3 regions of the Neobacillus camarae genome follow, and region 1 is predicted to be linked to each of the others. Evidence: riboswitches for the same ligand, from Rfam matches in the RefSeq annotation. Region 1 holds a riboswitch; each other region holds the start of a gene.
What was found. Region 1 has a riboswitch for cyclic di-GMP ahead of ACY8D0_RS11850 (DUF3789 domain-containing protein). Riboswitches for the same ligand answer to the same signal wherever they lie in the genome.

Region 1 (7,621 bases):
ATAAAATCATATGGAAAGGATGCATCTTTCAGTCGATTCATACCAAGAGTTTATGAACCTTTAAATTTTGATTGGAAAGCAGCCTTTGAAAAAGACTTTGTGGAATTATTTAATGGCCTCATGTTAAAAGGGGATACAAATGTAGAGAAAATTTTTCTAGCTGTGTTCCCTACAGACCAAGTATTGAAACGGTTTATAGAAGAAAGCAAAAGCGGTGACTTCCTTTTTATGCACCATCCCTTATTGATGGAGTGTGGGGACCCAAAAGGGGAATGGGGACAAGGTTTTGTGCCAATTAAAGAAAAATACATTCAACAAATGAAAGAGAAAAACCTGTCCGTTTATACTTGCCACATCCCATTGGATTGTCATAAACAATTGGGCACAAATATAGCCATGGCCAAAAGGCTAAATGCCGAAATCCTTGTTGATGCATCATTGCAGGCAAAAAATGAATATGTCCTATATGCTAATATCGAAAAAACAAACTCTGACAAGCTGATTTCCACTTTAGAGAAAATCTTTGAAATTCCTTATGTTGATTTTGAAGGTCAAAAATTGGCAGATATTCAAAGGGTTGCGATTGTTGCTGGATGTGGTGATGTAGTGGATTGGATGAAAGAAGCGGAAGAGAATGGTGTTCAAGCTTACATTACGGGCGAAATCCATTGTCATATTGATAATGAATATGGTAAAAAAAATACAAACAAATGATGGACTACGCTTCGAATACTTCGATGTCTTTAATCGGCGTTTCCCATTCCGCATCGGAATATCTTGTTCATAGGACATTAATGAAGGAATGGTTCGAGAAAAACTTTCCTATTGAAACAGTTTTAATCCCACAGGAAAAATGGTGGTTATAAAGGTAAGCTGTGAAATGAGAGTTAGATCTTTTGATTTGGGCTTCTAGTCATTATGCTGCCCTGTTGTGTTTATTAAGCCATTTTTGCAAATGATATGATGGATTGATTGCATGTGAGTTCGTTGAAAAAGGGAAACTATTTGACATAACACTAAAAGGTGTTATTATAACTAGTGACATTAAAAGGTGTTATATAGATTTGGAGGTATTAAGGAATGGAAATAAATGAAACACTACCGGAAATCCGCAAAACGATGGTACTGAAAGCACCGATTGAAAAGGTATGGAAGGCCGTTTCAACATCAGAAGGCATAGCTGCTTGGTGGATGCCTAGTACCCTTGAACCGCTCATGGGCCATGAGTTCGTTCTTCAAGCAGGGCCATTCGGGGATTCTCCTTGTAAAATTACCGAGCTTGACCCTCCAAATAAGATTGGTTTCAACTGGGGAAAAGACTGGCATCTTGAATTTGAATTGAAAAAGGTAGATGAGGCGGCCACGGAGTTTACCTTGATTCATTCTGGATGGGATGCAGAAAAAACCACGGAATTTGGGCAACCGCACACAGTCATTCGTGGAGTGATGGACGGCGGCTGGGAGAAAATCGTCAAAGAAAAGCTTCCTCACTATATCGAAGGATAATCTATTGGATGCATCCTTTTTCTTAATAGAAATTAAATACGGATGAGGAGAAAATCTATATGGAAAAAATAGACATAGTAAAAACAGTATATACTGAGCTTTTAGATGCTTGGAATCATCGGAATGCACGTGATATGGCCAAGTTATTCGCTAAGGATGGAGAGATGATTGGGTTTGATGGAAGCCAAGTTATTGGCAATCAGGAAATTTTTGCGCATGTAGCGCCCATTTTTGAGCATCATTTAACTGCCCGATATATCAGCAAAGTGAAGCATATCCAGTTTCTTAGTCCTGATATTGCTATTTTGAGGGCCATTGCTGGTATGGTGCCCCCTCAGCAAACGGATCTCAATCCCAATGTAAATGCGCATCAAACTTTGGTATTGGTAAAGATGGATGGAGTATGGCGTATTCAACTGTTTCAAAATACACCGGCACAATTTCATGGAAGACCCGAGTTGGTGGAGCAAATGACAAATGAATTGAGGGAGTTGTTGTCATAAAACGGAAGTGAGCTTTTTACTTTTATCGGTCTAGGGAAGCAAAGGGGGAAGTGCTATTCACTTCCCCTGTTTTTCTCAATATTGGTTTGTCAGCAAGGTCAATAGTGTACTAAGGACTGCGGTGCCAAGCAGTATAAACACATAGGCTGCCTTCTTTTTTAACCGTTTCCTCCGGACATATTCTTCCGGTGTGGTCCATAAACTTTTTGACATAAAACATTACTCCTTTATGATGAGGCTGTGTTAGGCTTGCTTGCTTTTTTCCGCCCCAATGCGCTTTTTTACACAGCCGTTATAAAAAAATGAATAGACCCTAAACGGAGGATTGTGTTAGGGTCTATGTCACTATTCTTTCGTTACAGATAATTCGATATGGCGGTCTGCCTCTTTGGCAGCTGTCATTAGACTCATAATTACTAGCATGAAAAAGGACCCCGTCACTAAACCTGCAGCAAAAGCAAACATTGTGTTCCCTCCGTTTTACATAAATCGCAGGAAGGTTCATATTCGGTAACTGGCTAGCATAGCGTTGCGCCTTAGCCCCTGTAGTTTTGCGCCATCACCTTTCGGTCATTTTGCCCTTTCGTACGAGTTATGAATGTGATTAACAGTATTTACCTGTTATTTTTTATATCGGCATCCTTCTCCAAAAAGTTTAGGGTTCAAATAACAACTTTTTAAAAAATAATTCCTACACAAGTAAAATTGCGGCAGCCATCATCAGCTGCCGCGCAGAATTACGATGGTCACCCGGCGGTTGGCCTGGCGATGCTCGTCTGAGTCATTGGGATAAAGGGGCTTAAATTCACCATATCCGGAAAACTGCATCCGGCTTGGGGCTACCTGCTGGGTCTCAAAATAGTGAAGCACGCTTGCGGCACGCGCCGCGGAAAGCTCCCAGTTGGAAGCATAACTCGTATTGTGGGCCGGCACATTATCCGTATGCCCTTCAATATTGATTGGATTAGGCACCGTATTGATCAGGCCGACAATTCCGTTTAGAGTCTGATACGAACGCTCCTTCAATTCCGCCCGTCCGGAATCAAACAACACCACTTCTTTTAGGGACACCTCGATTCCTTTTTCTGTTTCCTGAAGCGTAACCGAGCTTTGCAGATTGTTGGCGTTGATGTAACTTTCCAACTGCTGCTTTAACACATTGAGTTCTTTGTCATTGTTTTCTCCGGTCTCTTCCTGTTCGGCATCCGCTTTAGGGAGTGTAGGAGACAGTCCGGCTTTTTTCTCCTCAATTTGGGTTCCCGTCAGTTCCGACTGGAACGATTCCATGATGGATTGATATTTCTCTTTGTCAATCGTGCTGGCCGCATACAGCACAATAAATAACGCCAGCAGTAATGTAAGCAAATCCGCATAGGGGATCAGCCAGGACTCGTCCGTATGTTCTTCGTGTTCGTTGTCAAACACCCGCTGCCGTCTTTTCATGCCATGCTCTCCTCCAAGTCCTCCCCAGGTTGTTGTTTTTCTAAGGCCTTTCGTTCGGAGGGTGGAATATGGACAGACAGTTTTTTCTCTAAAGCGCTTGGGAGCACTCCTTGATAAATCGACAATAGCCCCTCAACCATTAAAAGCTTTAATTCCTGCTCCTGTTTGGACAGCCGCTTTAACTTGTTGGCTAGCGGGTTCCACAGCACATATCCGGAAAAAATCCCGAGCAGGGTGGCGATGAAGGCAGCGGCGATGGAATGGCCGATTTTTTCAATTTGCGATAACGAACCGAGAGCGGCAATCAAACCGACGACGGCACCAAGCACCCCAAGTGACGGAGCATAAGTGGCTGCTTGTGAAAAAATCAGCGCACCTGTCTTGTGGCGCTGACTAATCGCTTCTATCTCCTCCATTAACACTTCCTCGATAAATTCAGTTTCATACCCGTCAATAATCATTTCTAATCCTTTCTTGAAAAAAGGGTCATCTGCGGATTCGGCCATTTCCTCCAGTGCCAAAAATCCTTCCCGTTTGGCAACTTCCGCGCATTCGATTAAAATCTTTACCTGTTCTGCTTTCGAAGGGAGCTTCGGTTCAAACAGGGCAATTTTCAGCAACTTCGGGAAATTCTTGATTTCGCGAAACGGAAACGCAATCAACAAGGCGGCAACGGTACCGCCAAAAATAATCAAAAATGCCGCAGGGTTGTTCAAAGCCGTGAGCGGCGCGCCTTTTAAAATCATTCCGACTCCGATGACGAGCAGTGCTAATAAAATTCCAAAAATACTAGACATAATTTTCTCCTTTGGTTTATTCTTTAGTGTAGTTTTATCAAAAGCAATTGCTCCGTGTACTTTGCGAAAGGGGTGCCTCGAATGAAGATCCAACAGACCCATGGAGTCAGCCAGGAACGCTTTGTATCTGTCCGGGAAAAGGGAAAGGATTCCCTTGCTTTCCAGCAAGTTTTTCATGAAACACAGCACGATTTCACCGGGGAACGCCTGCAGACGCTTCTGAAACAGCTGGACCAAAACGGAAGCCGCCTTGCTGCCTCCCAATCCGTTAAGGATTTGCTTGACTATAAACAAAGCATCCAGGATTTTTTAAAAGAGGTCGTGCAGAACGGTTATTCCTTAGAAGAGTATCGGCATTTTCAATCCAATGGACGAGATAAGAAGCTGAAAATTATTAAACAAGTTGACCAGCAGTTGATTAAAATTTCGGAACAGGTCATGGAAAAACAAACCTCATCGGTGGAGCTGTTAAAGACCATCGGCGAAGTAAAGGGATTGTTGGTCAATTTATATACATAAGGGAGGACTGAGAATATGCTGAGAGGGATTGATACGGCCGCATCCGGCATGATTGCGCTGCAAAGAAGACAAAATGCGTTGACGAATAATCTAGCAAACGCGGAAACGCCCGGTTTTAAACAGGACAGCAGCCCATTGCGGTCATTTCCGGAAATGCTGCTGTCGCGCATCAATCAAAATACAGGGATGGCACCCAAAATTGGGACTTTATCCATGGGGGTCTATAACCAGGAGAACTTGCCCTTATTTTCGCAGGGAAGTTTGGTAAGCACGAACCTGCCGTTTGATGTGGCGATCAACGACCAAGCACTTGCACCAAATCTGGAAAACGGCCAGACTGTCCAGCCGGCTGCTTTTTTTGCGGTACAAACAGCGGATGGGGGAATACAATTAACCCGCAATGGCCGGTTTTCGGTCAATGAAAATGGCCAACTGGTGACAGCCGCTGGAGATTTGGTATTGGGAAAGGACGGCCAGCCGATAGCGGATGCAGAAATTTCCGGTGGTGATATCTCCATCGGAACGGATGGTGAAATTATTGTGCATCCGGGAGACACTGCGAGTGCACGGATTGTTGGTTCGCTCGGCATCATGGTGGTAGACAATCCCAATCAATTAGTCAAAAAAGATAATGGATTATATGAACTGGAGGGTGCCACGGCGGTGATGCTGGAGCAAACCCTCCCAGCTGGATTGCAGCTGCAACATAAAATGATTGAGCAGTCGAATGTCGACCTGTCGCAAACAATCACCGACATGATGGGCAATATCCGCCTGTATGAGGCCAATCAAAAAGTCCTCCAGGCTTATGACACAACGCTTGAACAACTAAACACGATTGGAAGGGTATAACGGGTATGAATACATCTTTATTGATTGCCTCATCTGGAGTCCGGGCCTATCAGGGCAAGCTGGACACGATCGCGAATAATATCGCGAATGTGGACACTGAGGGCTTTAAACGACGGGAAGCCACCTTTTCCGAAAACTTGACGGTTTCGATTCAAAATCAGGCGGATACACAAGAGGAGGTTGGACGGAAGTCGCCGCTTGGAATCCGGACCACGTTTGGTTCCCGGATTGCGGCTACACCGATTGAGTGGACCCAGGGTGCACCGAAGCAGACTGATCAGCCGTTTGATTTCATGATTGAAGGCAGCGGGTATTTTCAGGTGCGCCGATCGACTGACTCGGGAACGGAAGTTTTATACACGAGAAGCGGAGCGTTTCAGCAGACCCCGATCGGAGCCGGACGCTTCCAGCTCGTTAATGCCCATGGTGATGTGTTGTTAGACCAAAACGGCAATCCGATTGAATGGAGCAACGACCAGAAGTTTGTTGTGGCGGCTGACGGAACGATTGAAGGGACTAACCAAAGAATTGGCGTAGTCAATTTTACCAATCCCCAATTGCTTAAAGAGGACGGCGGCGTTTACCGGTTATCTGGTGGAGCGGTTACAGGGGCGGGCTCGGATGTTCAAATCAGGCAAGGATATTTAGAATCGTCCAATGTCGACCTAAATCAAGAGATGACTGATATGGTTAAGACGCAAAGGGGCTACCAAGCAAATGCCCGAGCACTAAGCTATGCGGACCAAATGATGGGGATCGCCAATGGCATTATGAGATCGTAACGATGAAAGGCGGCGGCATTTTTACAGTGCTGCCGTCTTTTTTAATAGCCATAGACCCAATCGGGAGTCGAATGTGGGTTCTTTGGAAAAACTTTAACAATTTCAAAGAAAAATTCCCTAAACAACAAACCATCAAGTGCCGATACATCAGGTAAGGAAAGAGTTTAAAGGAGCGGGCGTAATGAAAATCAATCCAATCAACCGAATTGATGCGGCTTATCAGGCATATCAAAAGAATCAACAGCCTCGGACGGAGGAAAAGAAAGAGGCACAAACCGATAAAGTGGAATTATCAAGCGAAGCCAAGCTGCAAATCCAAAAAGACAAAGAGGCCAAAATTGAGCAACTGAAAGCACAAATTGCCAATGGCACGTACAAAGTCGACAGTGAAAAGCTGGCCGAAAAATTGTTGTCAGTCTGGAAGTCGGGTGCAAAAATCGATGAATAGCCTGACCGAAGTTTTGCGGATGTTAACCGACCTGCACATGACTCTGCTCGAGACCGCCAAGAAAAAACAGGAAATTCTAATATCTGCAGAAATCAATCCGCTGTTGGCCGTGATGGCGGATGAATCCAAGCTCATCAAAAAAATCAAAGCAGTGGACCGGATGAGAATGGATGTGTTAGAGCATGACTATTCATATTTTCCACTTTCAAAACTGATTGAAGAACAGCAGGATGATGAGATAAAAGCAGAGTGGACGGCAAAACTGGAGCTATTGCAGCGCTTGTTTGAGGAAATCGAAAAAGTCAACCAGATGAATCAGCAGCTGCTTGAGCAGGCGCTAACCTATACTCAGTTCATGATCGAGCAAATGCTGCCGCGACGGCAGGAAACCGGGCTTTATAATGCGGGCGCAGAAACCGCTTCTCAGGATGCTCGAGAGTATGCGTTATTATTTGACTTAAAGGCATAGGGGAGAAAACAATGTATTCTACCTTCCATGGTTTAGAAATCGGAAAAAGAGCGATTTTATCACAACAGACAGCCCTCAGCACGACCGGACAGAATATTGCCAACGCCAACACGAAAGGGTACACACGGCAGGAGTCAGTGCTTTCGTCATCCATTCCTCTCGCATCCCCGAGCCCCAATAACGGCACGATTCCGATGCAAATGGGTACGGGTGTGGAAGTGTCCGAGTTTCGGAGGATTCGTGAAAACTATTTAGATTCCCAATTTCGCAATGAACAGCAGCAGGCTGGGTTTTTGGAAGCC
Region 2 (7,621 bases), on a different contig from region 1:
TCGCGCAATTCATCTACTTTTCCCATGATATAGGTAATATCCCCGCTAACCTGTTCTACCGTGTTTTTCACCTTAAGGGCTGTTCCCTTGATGGAATCAGTGACTTCACCAGGATTGAGGACGACATAAGAAATTTTCCCGGATACTTTTTTCACATTCCCAGCCATGACTGTACGGGTGTGCCGGTCGAAAAGGCTAACCGCCCCTCCTGCTATCGCCCCGATTAGCATTCCCTTCCAAAATTGATTTTTCCCTGTCATATTAACCTCTCCTCGCTTTTGAAGAAATATAATAAAAAATATTAATAAAACCCATGGTTGCTTTAATCATGTATAATGAAAATTATATCAATGCTTCCTCTCATTTATTTTGCTTGATAAATAGTCATGACGCAAGTTTCATTGTTATATTTATCCATGTCCGCATATTGGCTATTTTTTCAAGAAGTGGTGGGAATATAAATATATAAAAAGGGTGATGAATTTGGATTTAACACAAAAATCAGTAGAAAACGTGGAATTTATGATAGAAAAAATCAAGGAAAAGTTAAAAGTGTTAAACCTGGGAGCGATTAAGCCTTCCCATTTCGATGAAGAGATGTATGAAGAATTAAAGGAAATTTACGACATGGTTCAAAGGAAAAGTTCGTTTAGTCCCAGTGAAATGCAAGCTTTGGCGGAGGAATTAGGAACTTTAAGAAAAAAATAAAACAGATCACTTCGATCTGTTTTATTTTTTTCTTATTATTCTCCTTGATCAGTCAAGATGATATTACCGTCTTTTGTAATCGCAATGGTATGTTCATATTGGGCCGAATAGGTACCGTCCACTGTCCTTGCTGTCCAGCCATTCGTATCCATTTTCGTGTAGAACCGTCCGATATTGACCATTGGTTCGATGGTAAAAACCATTCCTTCCTTAATCCGTGCTCCTTTTCCAGGCAGTCCATAATGCGGAACATCCGGCTTTTCGTGGATCACTGCACCAATCCCGTGCCCGATAAAATCGCGGACAACGGAAAGTCCTTCAGATTCCACATACGTTTGAATTGCGTGGCCGATATCCCCAATCCGGTTCCCTGGTATAGCCTGTTCAATCCCTTTATACAATGCTTCCTTTGTTACGTTTAATAAATGTTCCGTTTCCTTCGATACGTTACCAACAGGGTAGGACCATGCGGAATCGGCAAGTGCTCCATTGTAGTTGACAACCATGTCAATGGTCACGATATCCCCCTCTTTTAAAGGTTCTTTTCTCGGGAAACCATGGCATATTTCGTCATTAATGCTTGCGCATGTTGCATATTCATACCCTTTATATCCCTTTTGCTCAGGAGTTGCTCCATGATCACTTAAAAACTTCTCTACGAATTGATCAATTTCCCAAGTCGTGATTCCTGGCTTAATCAGCTTAGCTATCTCTTTATGGCAAGCAGCAAGTATTTCTCCTGCTTTTTTCATGGCATCAATTTCTCGTTGCGATTTCAGAACAATCATTCTTTTCCCGCCTTTATGGATAATGTTATGTGAATGGAGTTTATTAGTGCTTATAGATTAACAATACAGTTAGATTTGGCACACTTTTAATATTAACTCTATATCAGCTTTTTTTCAAAAATAGTTTTGTCTTCATTTCTCAGCTAATATTTTCGTTATTTTGTCATATTCATTTGTTCTTAATATGGTACTTTTCTATTCTTTTTGGTATTATTAATTTATAAATATTTGATATGGGTGTGTGAAAATCATGATTGGTGACCGCGTAAAAAAATTCCGGCAAGAGAAACGAATGTCACTATCTGAGCTTGCTGAACAAGCAGGAGTCGCTAAATCCTATTTAAGTTCTCTTGAAAGAAACCTTCAAAAGAATCCTTCCATACAGTTTCTCGAAAAGATTGCTGCTGTATTAAATATTCCTGTCGAACATTTAATACATGAACAAATAGACAAAGCCGAGTTAGATAGTGATTGGATGAATTTGGTACGCGAGGCAATGAATTCTGGTGTATCCAAAGATCAATTCCGGGAATTCCTCGAATTTAATAAATGGAGGAATAATAACCAAGACAACTAAAGGTTAACTAATTTCAAAAAAAAGCATCCTACAAATTTTATCATTATTTGTAGGATGTTTTTTTGGGTTGGTATTCAGCTAGTTTCTCCGGGAGTGTATTCTTATCGAGGAAACTCCGTACATCTTCCACCGTTAGGCCAATCTCTCTCGCTTCCATAATTAAGGCGAGCCATTCAATATCGATTACTTCCGCTTCACGAATTCCCCTGTCCATTCCAATCCTCCTAAAATACTTTCGTATTCCAGGCAGCCCGGCCATCATAGTAAGGAGAGTTTGTCTTACCGTAGATCCTCGGCTTTGCGTCCCTGATTTTCAGCAGGTTTGCCTTTTTCTGTTGCGATGAAGCAAGTAGTAGTGCATATGATATAGAGACTTAACAAATTCATGGGTCTTTCCGCTTAAGTTTAATACAATCTCCATTATATGGTGTTGCTGTAGAACAAAGTGTTATATTTTGTCATTAATTTTTAATTTTTAACTTACAATTTATGACACTTTTTTCATCAGGGCAAAGGAAAAGGGACTTCCAAGTGAAATCCCCAGCTTGTGCATATAGTTTTTTGTCAGTGAGAGACACACTTAGAGAAATACTTTTGAAATACCTCTATCAGTGCGCACTGGTTTAATTTAGGATTTACTGTTTCATTCGACTGAATCGTTATTAACGAACAAGAAAGACCCACTTTACATGCATCCTCCGGAATGAGTCCCTTTAGATGGCCGTACAATATTCCCGCAATAAGGGAATCTCCGGCACCCGTAACGTCCATCACCATGACATCAGGTGCCACCAATGCGCCTGCTTGTCCCGATTGCGTGAAATAGATTAATCCTTGTTCTCCTCTAGTTATCACCACTCGCTCGGCACCTTTTTTTAAAATTATTTCCGCCGCCCGAAAAAAATCGCCTTCTCTGTTAATCGTTAGTCCTGATAGAGCCTCGGCCTCCCTGTGATTGGCAATAAGCCAGCTGACTCCTTCAAGGGATTCCGGCAGTTTTTTAGTCTTAGGCGTCGAAACAGTGGCGATGCAAAGGGGAACATGATAGTCATGACAGATTTTTATTACTTGGCGCACAACATGTTCAGGGTAATTGGTATCGAGTAGAATCATCGCGGCATCTTGCATATGATACCAGTTCCTTTCAATAAAGTCATCGGCCGCTTCATCATAAATGGCCATATCAGCTAAAGCAACCGTCATTTGACCTTCGTTGTCTAGGATGGCCGTATAGGTACCTGTTGTTTTGCCTTGAATGACAGAGGAGGGAGTGACGTTGACATAGTCCCTTGTTTCCTGTAGCAGCCATTCGCCTTGTGAATCTGCTCCGAACTGGGCTAAAAGGGAAGCGTTCATTCCTAATCTGCCAAGGTTCTCGGCAACATTCCTGGCCACTCCGCCTTTTGATCTTGTGCTCACTGCCGGATTAGAAGTTCCAAATGTCAAAGGATTTAACACCTGTATTTTTTGATCGACATTAGCACCGCCGATGCAGAGGATTTTCTTTTCCTCTGGCAGTACGTAAGGGCGGCCAACGATTTTTCCATATTTTATAAGCGATGCCATTATAGTTTCTATCTCAGTTACAGTCATACCGGTCATTTTTGCCAGTTCACGCTCAGATATAAATAGGTTTGACTTCATAAATTCAAATACAATTTCTTCCTGTCTATTCATAGTCAGCCCATCTTTCCCTAACACCAATTTTTAAAATGCCTACCTATTATCCTAGCATGAAAAAGATAGGATTTGTTCAAAAAAGTCACAATAATGTAAAAATATTCATAACGATTATCACATAAATATTTGTCTAAATTGTGAAAATGAAATATGATATAATCAACATATGAATATACTTAATATTATTAATATTCTAACAACTGGAGGTGATTATGGTTGACTATTGTCCACGTATTAAATTTTTCCATCCCAATTGCCTTTATTGTTTTTGCAGGATTCATTCTTGACCGGATGTGTAAACCGGATAAAACCAGAAAAAAGGCTGGGGACGAGTAATGAAACGGAATTCAATAGTCCTTATTTGTTAATTTCTCTTGAATCTTTAACTCATAATTTTTAAAAACAGCTGAGTTTGTCTTAACACGGCGCTTTGACATCAGTTGGTTATATTTAAGCAGTGTTTGATTTAATCTTCTTTGCAAGTTTGCTCGGTCAGTTTCATCCTCACAATGTTTCAATAAGTCTTCCACCGTCATGAATTCTCGGCGTAAATCAGTTTCTTCTTGGGTGTATCCCCCGTTTTTTAACAATTTATAGGCCATGCGCAGCTCTTCCGGTATCCCTGATAAATCTTCCAGCTTAAGCGGTCTCCCATATCCCAGCAGGTTATCAAATTCACCTTCTGCATATGCCTTTTTGATGCGGTCTTCCGCGAGCGTGTGAAATAAATCCATACTCATGGCCTCCTTTATACCCTATTTTTCATCAATTATATCAAAGTTCTTGTGCTTTACTGACAAGTTTTTGACAGCGGGAAACGCGTAATTATTTTTCATCGCTTTGGAAAACCTACATACAGACAAACGAAAGGAGTGTTGATATTGGCACGCGGAGAACATTTTAACCATAAAAATAAAAACCACCCCGGAAAATTTCCTAAAGACAACATGACGGAAAAGCACGCAAAAGAAGCCATTGGCGATGAAGAATTCATCGTTGTGCAAGAGGCGTTTAAAAATAGGCTGGAAGAAGAATAGCAAGGCGTGATTGGTTTCACGCCTTTTTTTATATTTCCGTCACTTCAAATGTTACAAGCCATTCTGCCATCTTTTCGATATCCTTTGAAAATGCACGATCCTGATGAATGGAGGGTACGACTTTTCTTCCCAAATCATAAAACTTCCTCGTTTGGGAGGCCATCTTTTCAATCCCACGGTATTCTACCGCCTGCATCGAGCAAATCAATTCTATGGCAGAAACTCTTCTCGCATTTTGTATGATTTGATAGGCATGGCGTGCCGCTATTGTCCCCATGCTGACATGATCCTCCTGATTCGCTGAGGATGGAATGGAGTCCACGCTTGCCGGATGAGCCAACGTTTTATTTTCCGAGACAAGCGAGGCAGCAGTATATTGCATAATCATCGCTCCAGATTGCAGTCCCGGCTGGGGACTTAAGAAGGGCGGCAAATCATTTAATTGCGGATTTACTAGCCGTTCAATTCGCCTCTCTGAGATATTGGCTAGCTCCGCCACGGCGATTTTCATAAAATCCATGGCCAATGCAATCGGTTGGCCATGGAAATTTCCGCCGGAAATTACCTTTTGGCCGTTATCAAAGATTAACGGATTATCCGTTGCAGCGTTGATTTCAATTTCTAATTTTTCTTTCACATAATCAAGCGCTTGGCGGGTCGCACCGTGAACTTGGGGGATACAGCGGAGTGAATAGGCATCCTGAACCCTTAATTCTCCTTGTCTGGAAGTGAGACGGCTGTCAGTAAGATAACCCCGTATCCGTGCGGCTGTTTCAATCTGTTGCTTATAACCTCTCGCGCTATGGATTTCCCCGGCAAAAGCATCAATGATTCCCTGCAAACCTTCCAAAGTCATGGATGCGATAAGGTCACATTGATTAGTAAGCTGGTCCGCCTCAATATAGCCTACCACTCCCATGGCCGTCATGGCTTGAGTCCCATTAATTAGGGCAAGCCCTTCTTTTGCTTCCAACCGAATCGGTTGTATTCCTTCTTGGCGAAAAGCGGTTATCGATTCCATCCGGGCCCCTTTGTAAAAAACCTCTCCCTCACCGATCAAAACGAGGGCAAGGTGGGATAATGGAGCCAAATCGCCGCTCGCACCAAGAGACCCTTGTTGGGGAATTACAGGTATCACATTCTTATTAACCAACTCTAACAGCTTGTCAATCACGACTGGTCTTACTCCCGAGTATCCTTTTAAGAGAGCGTTGGCCCGAAGCAGCAACATGGCCTTTGCGGCGAGTTCCGGGAAGGGTTCTCCCACCCCGCAAGCATGGGAACGGATTAAATTCAACTGCAGGTCTTGCACATGGCCTTGATTGACCAGAACGTCGCTAAACTTTCCAAAGCCAGTATTGATTCCATAAACGACTCTGTTTTCTTTAACGATTCTTTCTACAGCCTCCCGACTTTTTTTGACTGATTCCATACTTGCTTCAGACGCGGATGCCCATTTCTTTTGGTATAAGATTTCTTTCATCAGTTCGATGGTTAAATCATTTCCGGTCAGAGTAATCATCTTTTCTCACTCCTCTACCACTGTATCAAAATAAAGAAAGAGGCTGGAATTCCAAATCGTTTCAGATTGGGAGTCCAGCCTCTTCTGTATTGTTATGATGGAAATATTGCTTGATTGAATTATCATTATTTTATGTGTAGCCCTCTTTTTCTGTCAATCATACTTGTATAAAAAACAAGTGCCGCAAGAAAAAAAGGCTATACATACACTATTTTTAAAACTTGTATATATAGCCTAATACGACTTATTTTAAATTCAATTTTTTTAAAGCATCAGCTAATGCTGTATTAATCGGTTCTTCTTCTTTGCTTTGATTTTTCAGATACTTTTGCACCGTACGTTTATCTACTTTACCGGAAGATTCTTTTTTACGCCGCGCTTCGAAAGCTGATAATTTCTCACGATATCCACATTTACAAGCAAAAATTTGTCCTTCACCTTCACCACGAAGCTCTAGTTTTTTATGGCACTGAGGGCAACGCGCATTTGTGACTCGCGAAACGTTTTTTCGATGCCCACATTCTCTATCTTGGCAGACAAGCATTTTACCTTTTTTGCCATTTACCTCAAGCATTGGTTTTCCACAGTCTGGACAATGTTTCGTTGAGATATTGTCGTGCTTATACTTTTTGTTGCTCGCTTTAATTTCAGCGACAATTTCTTTTGTGTATTTTTTCATTTCGCTGATAAAGACTTCTTTTTTCAACTTGCCATGAGCAATTTGATCGAGCTTTTGTTCCCACTCAGCTGTTAAGGCAGGGGATTTTAGCTCCTCTGGCACTAAATCTAACAATTGACGCCCTTTGGATGTAAGGTGAATGTCTTTGCCGCGCTTTTCAATGAGGAATGAATTGAAAAGTTTATCAATAATATCTGCACGGGTCGCCACAGTCCCTAAACCACCCGTTGATTTTAAGGTATCGGCTAACCTTTTATCCTGGGTTTCCATATACTTCGCAGGATTTTCCATTGCCGTTAATAGGGTTGCTTCTGTAAAACGAGCCGGAGGCTTTGTTTGACCGGATGTTTGCGCAATGAGACTTGTGTTTAAGGTATCACCTTTTTCAATCCGAGGTAAAATCTGTTCTTTTAAATCATCACTTTCATCTTCATCATCAAAGTGGTTGTTATATACTTCTTTCCAGCCCATCGAAATAATGGTTTTTCCTCTTGCAACAAAATTTTCCTCACCAATTTTCGCCCGAAGCGTTAATTGCTCATACTCAAATGCAGGGAGCAATACGGCCAGGAACCTTTTTATTACTAAGTCATAAATTTTCCGTTCTTTATCTGTAAATGCGGAATAATT
Region 3 (7,621 bases), on a different contig from region 1:
CACAAGGCAGCATCTCAACGATAAAAGAGTTGGTCAATCAGAGCGATCGTTTGGATGCCTCCTTTTTTGACCAACCAGAGGAAGTGGAGTTCCTGCCGGTCGTCACCAACCCGGAGAAAATCCTTTGTGTCGGGTTGAACTATGTAAGCCATGTGGAAGAGGCCCAAATCCAAGATGTTCCGGAAACGCCTGTCATCTTCAGCAAATTCAACAATGCCATATCTGCCCACAATCAAGTCGTGTCATTGCCGTCAGACGGCAGTCAATTTGATTACGAAGCCGAATTAGTCATCGTGATGGGAAAAGAAGCCAAGGATGTTACAGAGGACGAAGCCTTGTCCTATGTTTTTGGCTACAGTGCCGGAAACGATTTGTCAGTCAGAGACCTGCAATTCCGCTCAAGCCAGTGGCTGATTGGCAAATCCCCGGACGGTTTTGCTCCGGTGGGACCTTATTTGGTAACAGCCGAAGAAATCGACCCGACCAATCTAAAAATTGAAACCAAAGTAAACGGGGAAGTTCGCCAATCTTCCAATACCAAGTATATGATTTTTAACTGTGCCACCATTATTAGTTATATCTCGAAATATATGACACTAAAACCAGGAGATCTGATTTTTACCGGAACCCCGGAAGGAGTCATCTTAGGGCTCCCTGAAGAGGAACGCCGGTGGTTAAAGCCGGGCGACCAGATGGAAGTGATCATCGAAAACATCGGTACCCTTAAAACAACTCTTGCATAAATAGGTTGAAAGATAATAGGCAAGAAGGAAATTTCATTGCCATAGATTGGAGATGATCCATGCCAGTCGTTTTATTTTTTTTGTGGGGTGTGATCCCAATATTAGGCGTCCTATGGTTTTTAAATCTTGTTTCATTGATAAAAAAGGCAATAGAGCACAAAAATACGCGGAATCAATCGGTTCTGGGTGCAGTTCTTACCTTTCTAATATTTTTTATCTTTATGTATTTCTTTGCAGGTCTTCATTGAAAATCTAGGAAAAAAGAAAAACAAACCATCTAGTCATTGGATGGTTTGTTTTTCATACCAAGAACCTTAAATTAACCCCTCTTGCTGTGCTTTTAACGCCGCCTGGAATCGATCCTTCACATCTAATTTATGGTAGATGCTAGAAATATAGTTTTTAACCGTTCCCTCTGATAAAAACAGCTTTTCTGCAATATTCTTATTGCTTAGACCTTGTGCTATACACTCTAACACGTCTTCCTCACGTTCTGTTAACTCGTATTGATTTTTGTTACTTTGAACGTCGGGAGCTGGATGGCTGTTAATCTGCTGGACAAGCAGCTTGGCCAAATCCTGTGGAAGCAAAGTCCCGCCTTTATGGATTAACTTGATGCCAGCAATCAAATCCTTTGGATGAATGGCTTTCAACAAATAACCTTCTGCTCCAAGCGATAAGGCTTCAATCACATGATGGACCTCCTGGAAGGTGGTTAACATCATCACCTTGATATCCGGCCAGCGCTGTTTAATGACCTTAGTAGCAGAAATTCCATCCATTACCGGCATGTTGATATCCATCAATATGGTACTGGGGCTAAGCTGTTCACATAACGTGATGGCTTCAGCACCATTTTCCGCCAACCCCACAATTTCAATTTCATTATCCATATCTAACACGATGGATAAACTTTCACGTATCAGCTCTTGATCATCCGCTATGACTAGTTTAATCCCGCTCATTTAGGCAACCCCCTTTATAGGAACCGTAATGGTAAGTTTTACTCCACGATCGTTTCCACTTGTGATTTCAAGATTTCCATGCAACTCCCCAATCCGTTCTTTCATCGCGGTTAGGCCGAAGCCAGGCTGAGAATCCTCCATAGGACTTCCATCGTTTTCAATGGTTAAAACAATGTCCGAGGCGGTAAAAAGACAATCAATCATTATCTTTGAAGCGCTGCCATGCCTTTTAGCATTGGTGAGTGCCTCTTGAAGGCAGCGGATGAACACGAGTTTTATATTTTTGGAAATAGGCATCTCTTTGCCATGTAAGTGGAACTGTACATCGGTATCGGTATTTTCTTTAAAATTAGCCGCAATCTGATGTAAAAGGAAAGACAATCGCTCTTCATTTTCCTCTGGCGCAATTTGATGAATGTGCTTTCGAATATCATCTAAGCCTTTACGAGAAACATTCGCTAGCATTTCTATTTTCTTTTTTGCTTTCTCCACATCGGTTTCCAGCAAATACGATACCGCATCTAGTCCAACAGTAACTGAAGTAAAATGATGGCCAATCGTGTCGTGCAGCTCTTGAGCCAGCCGGTTCCGTTCTTGAAGCAGCGTGACCTTCTCAATTTGCTCGGCATATTGCTGAAGCACCCGATATTGCTCTTGGATTAATTTATATTGTTTACTATTTTCTTCGATCATCCGTTTGGTCCGTTGCTGCGACTGAATGACATAGTTAAAACAGGCCCCAAAGCCGAAAAAGATAAAGATATCGATGTACTGCATCAGATAGGTGGCTGTGTCAGTAGTCCATAAACGCGGGATCGGGAAGACAATAAAAAATAAGGGAAAGGTCCACTTCGCCGTCTGTTTGGTGGCAAGGTAACCGATCATTAAGAAAGTCATGATGACGGTAGAGGTGCCAAGGTCAAATTGTCGCACGATATTAAAATAAATGGCAGCTCCGCCTGTCACTATCAGTTCGGCAACAGGGTAGAAGATCGGATTTTTGTAGCCGGGCCTCCAAAAAATATGGGGGACAATATAGGAAACTGTTAATATACCGATAAAAACGAAAAAAGATAACCCTCCTGATTCTTCCCTATGAAGAATAAAGTAAAGAACACCAGAAAGATACCAGCATAGTCTTAGGAAAAAAATAAACCAGTCCACCCAGATCCAATTATGGTCTGTCTTCATGTTACGCCCCACCCCTGATACTTTTTACCTATCCTTACCTATCTTACAAGAATTTGGACATTAGTCATAGCCTAAAAATAAAGAATTTTATTAAAAAGGCTGTAATTAGCTTTATTTTATGACTGGCTGCACTACGGTCATATGACTTTTTCTTTGTATGATAAGGCCATAGGGTAAAGAAAGGAACGAAGAACATGAATAAAGAAGAAATGCTCCAAGAGTTAGATGAGCGATTAAAAGGGCTGCCGCTTGAGGACCGGGTAAAACTGGTTGAACTATATAAGGATCTAATGGAAGTGGCAAATGAAAATCGATTAGCGGACCCCAAATTATCCGCGACATTAGAAGATACCTATCCGTTGCCGAGCGATACTGAAAAAGATCCTTACCGTAATATGGGTCGAATCATTCTGGCATCCCTCAGTTTATTTTTCTTTAATCTCATTTTTGTATTAGGTCCTGTACTTGCGATTTTTGGAGTTTATTTGTCACTATGCATCGTAGCAATTTGCTTTGTATTATCCCCGCTATTTGTCCTGACACAGGTGTTTATGGGCGGATTTACAAACTTCGAGTTATTTTTATCGTTGATTGTTTGCGGAGTAGGAGTGGCTCTCGGAGCAGGTATGGCTATAGCTGGGAAAGGTTTCTACAAGCTTTTAAGTAAATACGTAAACTGGAATAGTAGACTAATAAAAGGAGAATAAAAAATGAGAAAATTAATGTACGGGGCGTTAGCATTAGTAATAATTGGAGTGGTTGGTGTGATTATGTCCATCAACACTTCCGGTGCGGAGGCATTTACATTCAGTTCTGTGGGTGTTCATCAATCAAAAGAGGCATCAGCCGAAGGAATCCGAAATGTACGCATTGAATCACCAACTGTCGATGTCAAGCTTGTGTCAACTAACGGAGATAAGATTGAAGCAGAATTTTCAGGAAAAGCAGGGAAAAAGAGTAAAAATCTTTATAAGCTAGATATGGCCAAAGACGGCAATACCCTTAAAATCACAATGGATAAGGAAGATAAGTTTCAATTTATGATGTTTAACTTTACCAAGGTAGAACTAAATGTCAAAGTGCCAGAAAAAGTTTATGATTCGATTGAAATCAAGGCGGCATCCGGTGATATAAACTTAGAGGAAATTCAAGGAAAAGTCATAACGATTGAAACACAATCAGGGGATATTAAAGCTACAGACGCAGTGGCCGAAGATCATTTTGTGCTTCATGCATCTAGTGGAGACATCGTGGCTTCTGAAAATCGCTCCAATCAAATGGAGTTTGTAACAAGCAGCGGCGATATTACGATAAACAATAACGAGGCCAAGGGAACTGATTTAGTTACTAGCAGTGGTGATATTGTATCAGGGAATACGGTATCCGAGGACATCAAGATGAATACTTCTTCTGGAGACATTGTTGCAAAAATGAAAGAAATGAAGGGGAATGTCGAGTTGGAAGCTAGCAGCGGTGATATCGATGTGAGTTTCACCAAATCACCGACCTCATTGAAAGTGGATTACAAAACGAGTTCAGGTGATGGAATAGCCCATTTAGACGAGATGAATTACTCAGAGAAGTCAGAACATCGAATCGTTGGAAAAATCGGAGACGGCAAGGTTACATTAACAGCGAGAACAAGTTCAGGTGATTTTACTATTCGATGATACCTGCTCAACCATTAAATCCGGCTTTTACAGTAAGCCGGTTTTTTTGTGTGAACTGAGCAGCTGGTGTAAGCAGGTATTGTTTCATAGAGTGGCGAAATTAATTCCCTATAAAGGGAGAGGATGCTATTGGAAACAGAAATAATCTTAAATGGGGAGTCCATTTCTCTTATTCCACTAAAAGTTAAGTATAAGGAACCATTATTTGAGGCTTTAAATAGTCCTGATATTTGGGAATATACCTGGCGGCAAGTGAAAACAGTGGAGGATCTAGAGCAAATAATAATGACAGCGATGGACAACAAAAAGGCAGGAAAGCAAATCCCTTTTGTTATAAAGGATAAACTGACAGGAAAAATAATCGGAACGACTAGAATTGGTGATATTGATTTGGTTAATCGCAATGTGGAGATCGGTTGGACCTGGCTTTCACCAGAAGTTTGGAGAACCAACGTAAACACAGAATGCAAATATTTATTATTAAAGTATTGCTTTGAAGAACTAAACGTCATTCGGGTTCAATTTTCGGTTAGTGGACAAAACTTACGATCTCAAAAGGCAGTCGAGCGAATAGGGGCAACAAAAGAGGGAACTTTTCGAAAACATAGAATCAAACCAGATGGTACCATACACGACAATATATTCTACAGTATAGTGGATGATGAATGGGAGTCAGTAAAAGAAAGATTGATGTATTTATTAGAGAAAAAATATTGATTACTAATTAACACTTTTTTAGAATTTTTGTTTTCAATTATTGTAAAAATGTAATATAATTTTAATAATAAAATAATTATTTTAATAGAAAAAGGCAAACCACTCGAAAGATTGGGACGCAAAGCTTCAGGTCTAAGGTGTTACACTATGACGGCTGAGTTGCCTAAAATAGAACATATTTTAGGGGTGTATCTTTGTGGCAGCTCTTGCTTATGAACAAGAACCATATTTTGATGTTAGAGTACTAAGTGATGAAAATCTAGTAGAGTTATATGTTAATTCTATACTGGAAAAGTATGATCATGATGTAAAAGTTTTGGAAGAAGAATTATTGGTAAGAAGGTTATTTTTGGTCGCCTTAGAATGGTATGATAATAAAAAAAGCGTTTTTCGCTTAAGTAAAGGGATTCTAAGTTAACTATCTGATCTGGCAGAAAAATAGCTCCGGAACCAAAAATGCAAATGGCAGTCTTAAACAAGGCTTGGATAAGCTTAAATTAACAAAAAAGTGCAATGGTTTATTATAGCCGCTGCACTTTTTTGTTTGGACATTTCTTCTGGAGCAATGGAGATGGGAACAAAATTACTGAAGCTCAACATGGAGAAATTTCAATCGAAAGTGAAATCACCCGGATACTAGGATCGGGAAAAAATATCCTTTGTTTTACGTTATAAGATGAAATATAATGGTAGAATCAAATTTAATCGGAGTCTAGTTAACATGCAGGAAATATCGGATATTCAGCAAATGTTCTCGTTAATATCAGAAAAGTCCCTAAACATTATCTCATCTATTTCAGCTGATGGAGTATTCACTTATATCTCTCCCAATGTGAAGGCATTACTTGGATATACTCCAGATGAAGTTGTTGGGAAACCCGCAGCATCTTTTAACCACCCTGGAACCAATACAAAATTTCTAGAGCATCGCGATTCGTTGTACGTCGATCAGGATACGGTACGATTTACCGGTCAAGTTCGGCATAAAAATGGAGAATATCGGTGGTATGAGACTACAGCTCAATATATCCGCAACCATTCAGGAGATATCATACAAACCATTGGGGTGGGGCAGGACATTACAGACCGTAAAGAAACAGACGAGACAATTGCCTACTATGCCTATCATGACAGTGAAACTAAATTGCCAAATCGGCGTTTGTTTAAGAGACGCCTCCGTCTACTTTTAGAGGAATCTAAAAGTGAATGTCATGGACTGATGTTGCTTGATTTGGATGGTTTTAAGCACGTCAACGATACTTTTGGCCACGATATTGGTGACCAACTTCTTATAGAAGCGGCAAAAAGGTTGACATTCGCAGTGGGAGACAAGGGTTTTGCCGCCCGTTGGGGTGGTGACGAGTTCACGGTTTTTCAAGCGGATGTTAAATGCCGGGCTGATTTTACTTCTCTAGTTGAGCGGATTAAGGAGGTAATCTCCGAACCATTTAAAATATCGGGCCATACGATTTGCATTGCAGCAAGTATTGGTGTGGCATTTTCTCAAGAGGATGGGGAAACGGTCGAAGAGCTGATAAAAAATGCGGATTCGGCGATGTATCGTGCCAAAAATCAGGCGAAAGGTTTGAATGGTTCTCATAACTAACAAGGACTCGTCGATATTCCAAAAGCCAAAATCGATAAAAACCGTTTGACGAAAGCAATAAATTAATAGGATACGGAAAATTGGCGGGCTAGTATGCCTGCTTTTTTTGTGGGCGTTTTAATAAAGGAAATGGACGCGAATAAGTCGAATTTTTTTATTAAATAACTGATGAATTAGGGGAGTAACTAGGATGGAACAATTTGTATACTTAATCAAACCAACACGGCCAGATTTTTTGGAAACCATGACAAAGGAAGAATCAGAAATCATGGGACATCATTTTGAGTATCTTCAAGGCCTTTTAGATGAAGGCAAGCTAATTTTGGCGGGACCTTGTCTAGATGGTGCATTCGGCATTGTTGTCTTTCAGGTTGAATCCATGGAAGCCGCTTATAAAATGATGGAAAATGACCCATCTGTCTTACAGGGAATCATGACGGCAGAAATTCATCCGTATAGAGTTTCACTTATCAATAACAAATTATAAGGGTTAAGGACAACGGAATTGTTTTATAAGTTATTGGTTTTTTACGGTGGATTCATTTCATATATGATCTGGAAATATTGAAGACTGACTCAAAAAATAAGTAGTTCCGTTTCTGTGGAGAACATTCGAAATGGCATACTATAATAGCAGACCAATTCACCTATGATTTGGTATCTTCCTTATCCTTTTATAACAATGGTTATGGATTTTAACATATGAATTAGTATACAGCTAACAGATAA

Region 2: it holds a riboswitch for cyclic di-GMP, as region 1 does, so the genes downstream of both, ACY8D0_RS01625 (anti-repressor SinI family protein) here and ACY8D0_RS11850 (DUF3789 domain-containing protein) in region 1, are expected to answer to the same signal.
Region 3: it holds a riboswitch for cyclic di-GMP, as region 1 does, so the genes downstream of both, ACY8D0_RS07765 (hypothetical protein) here and ACY8D0_RS11850 (DUF3789 domain-containing protein) in region 1, are expected to answer to the same signal.

Annotation. Positions count from the first base shown of each region.
Region 1 covers NZ_JBUCKX010000002.1:870,257-877,877, forward strand. The annotation lists partial or broken gene ACY8D0_RS11830 (Nif3-like dinuclear metal center hexameric protein) at 1-866, shown strand, start outside; gene ACY8D0_RS11835 (SRPBCC family protein) at 1,081-1,506, shown strand; gene ACY8D0_RS11840 (SgcJ/EcaC family oxidoreductase) at 1,566-2,009, shown strand; gene ACY8D0_RS11845 (hypothetical protein) at 2,085-2,222, opposite strand; gene ACY8D0_RS11850 (DUF3789 domain-containing protein) at 2,355-2,474, opposite strand; cyclic di-GMP riboswitch class I at 2,516-2,599, opposite strand; gene ACY8D0_RS11855 (flagellar motor protein MotB) at 2,730-3,452, opposite strand; gene motA (flagellar motor stator protein MotA) at 3,449-4,249, opposite strand; gene ACY8D0_RS11865 (YaaR family protein) at 4,331-4,768, shown strand; gene ACY8D0_RS11870 (flagellar hook-basal body protein) at 4,784-5,620, shown strand; gene ACY8D0_RS11875 (flagellar hook-basal body protein) at 5,626-6,402, shown strand; gene flgM (flagellar biosynthesis anti-sigma factor FlgM) at 6,584-6,850, shown strand; gene ACY8D0_RS11885 (flagellar protein FlgN) at 6,843-7,319, shown strand; gene flgK (flagellar hook-associated protein FlgK) at 7,331-7,621, shown strand, end outside.
Region 2 covers NZ_JBUCKX010000001.1:344,979-352,599, reverse strand. The annotation lists gene ACY8D0_RS01645 (YtxH domain-containing protein) at 1-260, opposite strand, end outside; gene ACY8D0_RS01640 (DUF1128 domain-containing protein) at 484-708, shown strand; gene map (type I methionyl aminopeptidase) at 744-1,496, opposite strand; gene ACY8D0_RS01630 (helix-turn-helix domain-containing protein) at 1,747-2,073, shown strand; gene ACY8D0_RS01625 (anti-repressor SinI family protein) at 2,117-2,287, opposite strand; cyclic di-GMP riboswitch class I at 2,316-2,410, opposite strand; gene ACY8D0_RS01620 (carbohydrate kinase family protein) at 2,638-3,750, opposite strand; gene ACY8D0_RS01615 (DnaJ family domain-containing protein) at 4,101-4,487, opposite strand; gene ACY8D0_RS01610 (hypothetical protein) at 4,635-4,790, shown strand; gene hutH (histidine ammonia-lyase) at 4,819-6,312, opposite strand; gene ACY8D0_RS01600 (DNA topoisomerase III) at 6,557-7,621, opposite strand, start outside.
Region 3 covers NZ_JBUCKX010000001.1:1,684,764-1,692,384, forward strand. The annotation lists gene ACY8D0_RS07735 (fumarylacetoacetate hydrolase family protein) at 1-743, shown strand, start outside; gene ACY8D0_RS07740 (response regulator) at 1,058-1,708, opposite strand; gene ACY8D0_RS07745 (sensor histidine kinase) at 1,709-2,899, opposite strand; gene ACY8D0_RS07750 (DUF1700 domain-containing protein) at 3,094-3,606, shown strand; gene ACY8D0_RS07755 (DUF4097 family beta strand repeat-containing protein) at 3,610-4,569, shown strand; gene ACY8D0_RS07760 (GNAT family N-acetyltransferase) at 4,693-5,286, shown strand; cyclic di-GMP riboswitch class I at 5,370-5,453, shown strand; gene ACY8D0_RS07765 (hypothetical protein) at 5,483-5,704, shown strand; gene ACY8D0_RS07770 (PAS domain-containing protein) at 6,008-6,892, shown strand; gene ACY8D0_RS07775 (YciI family protein) at 7,083-7,379, shown strand.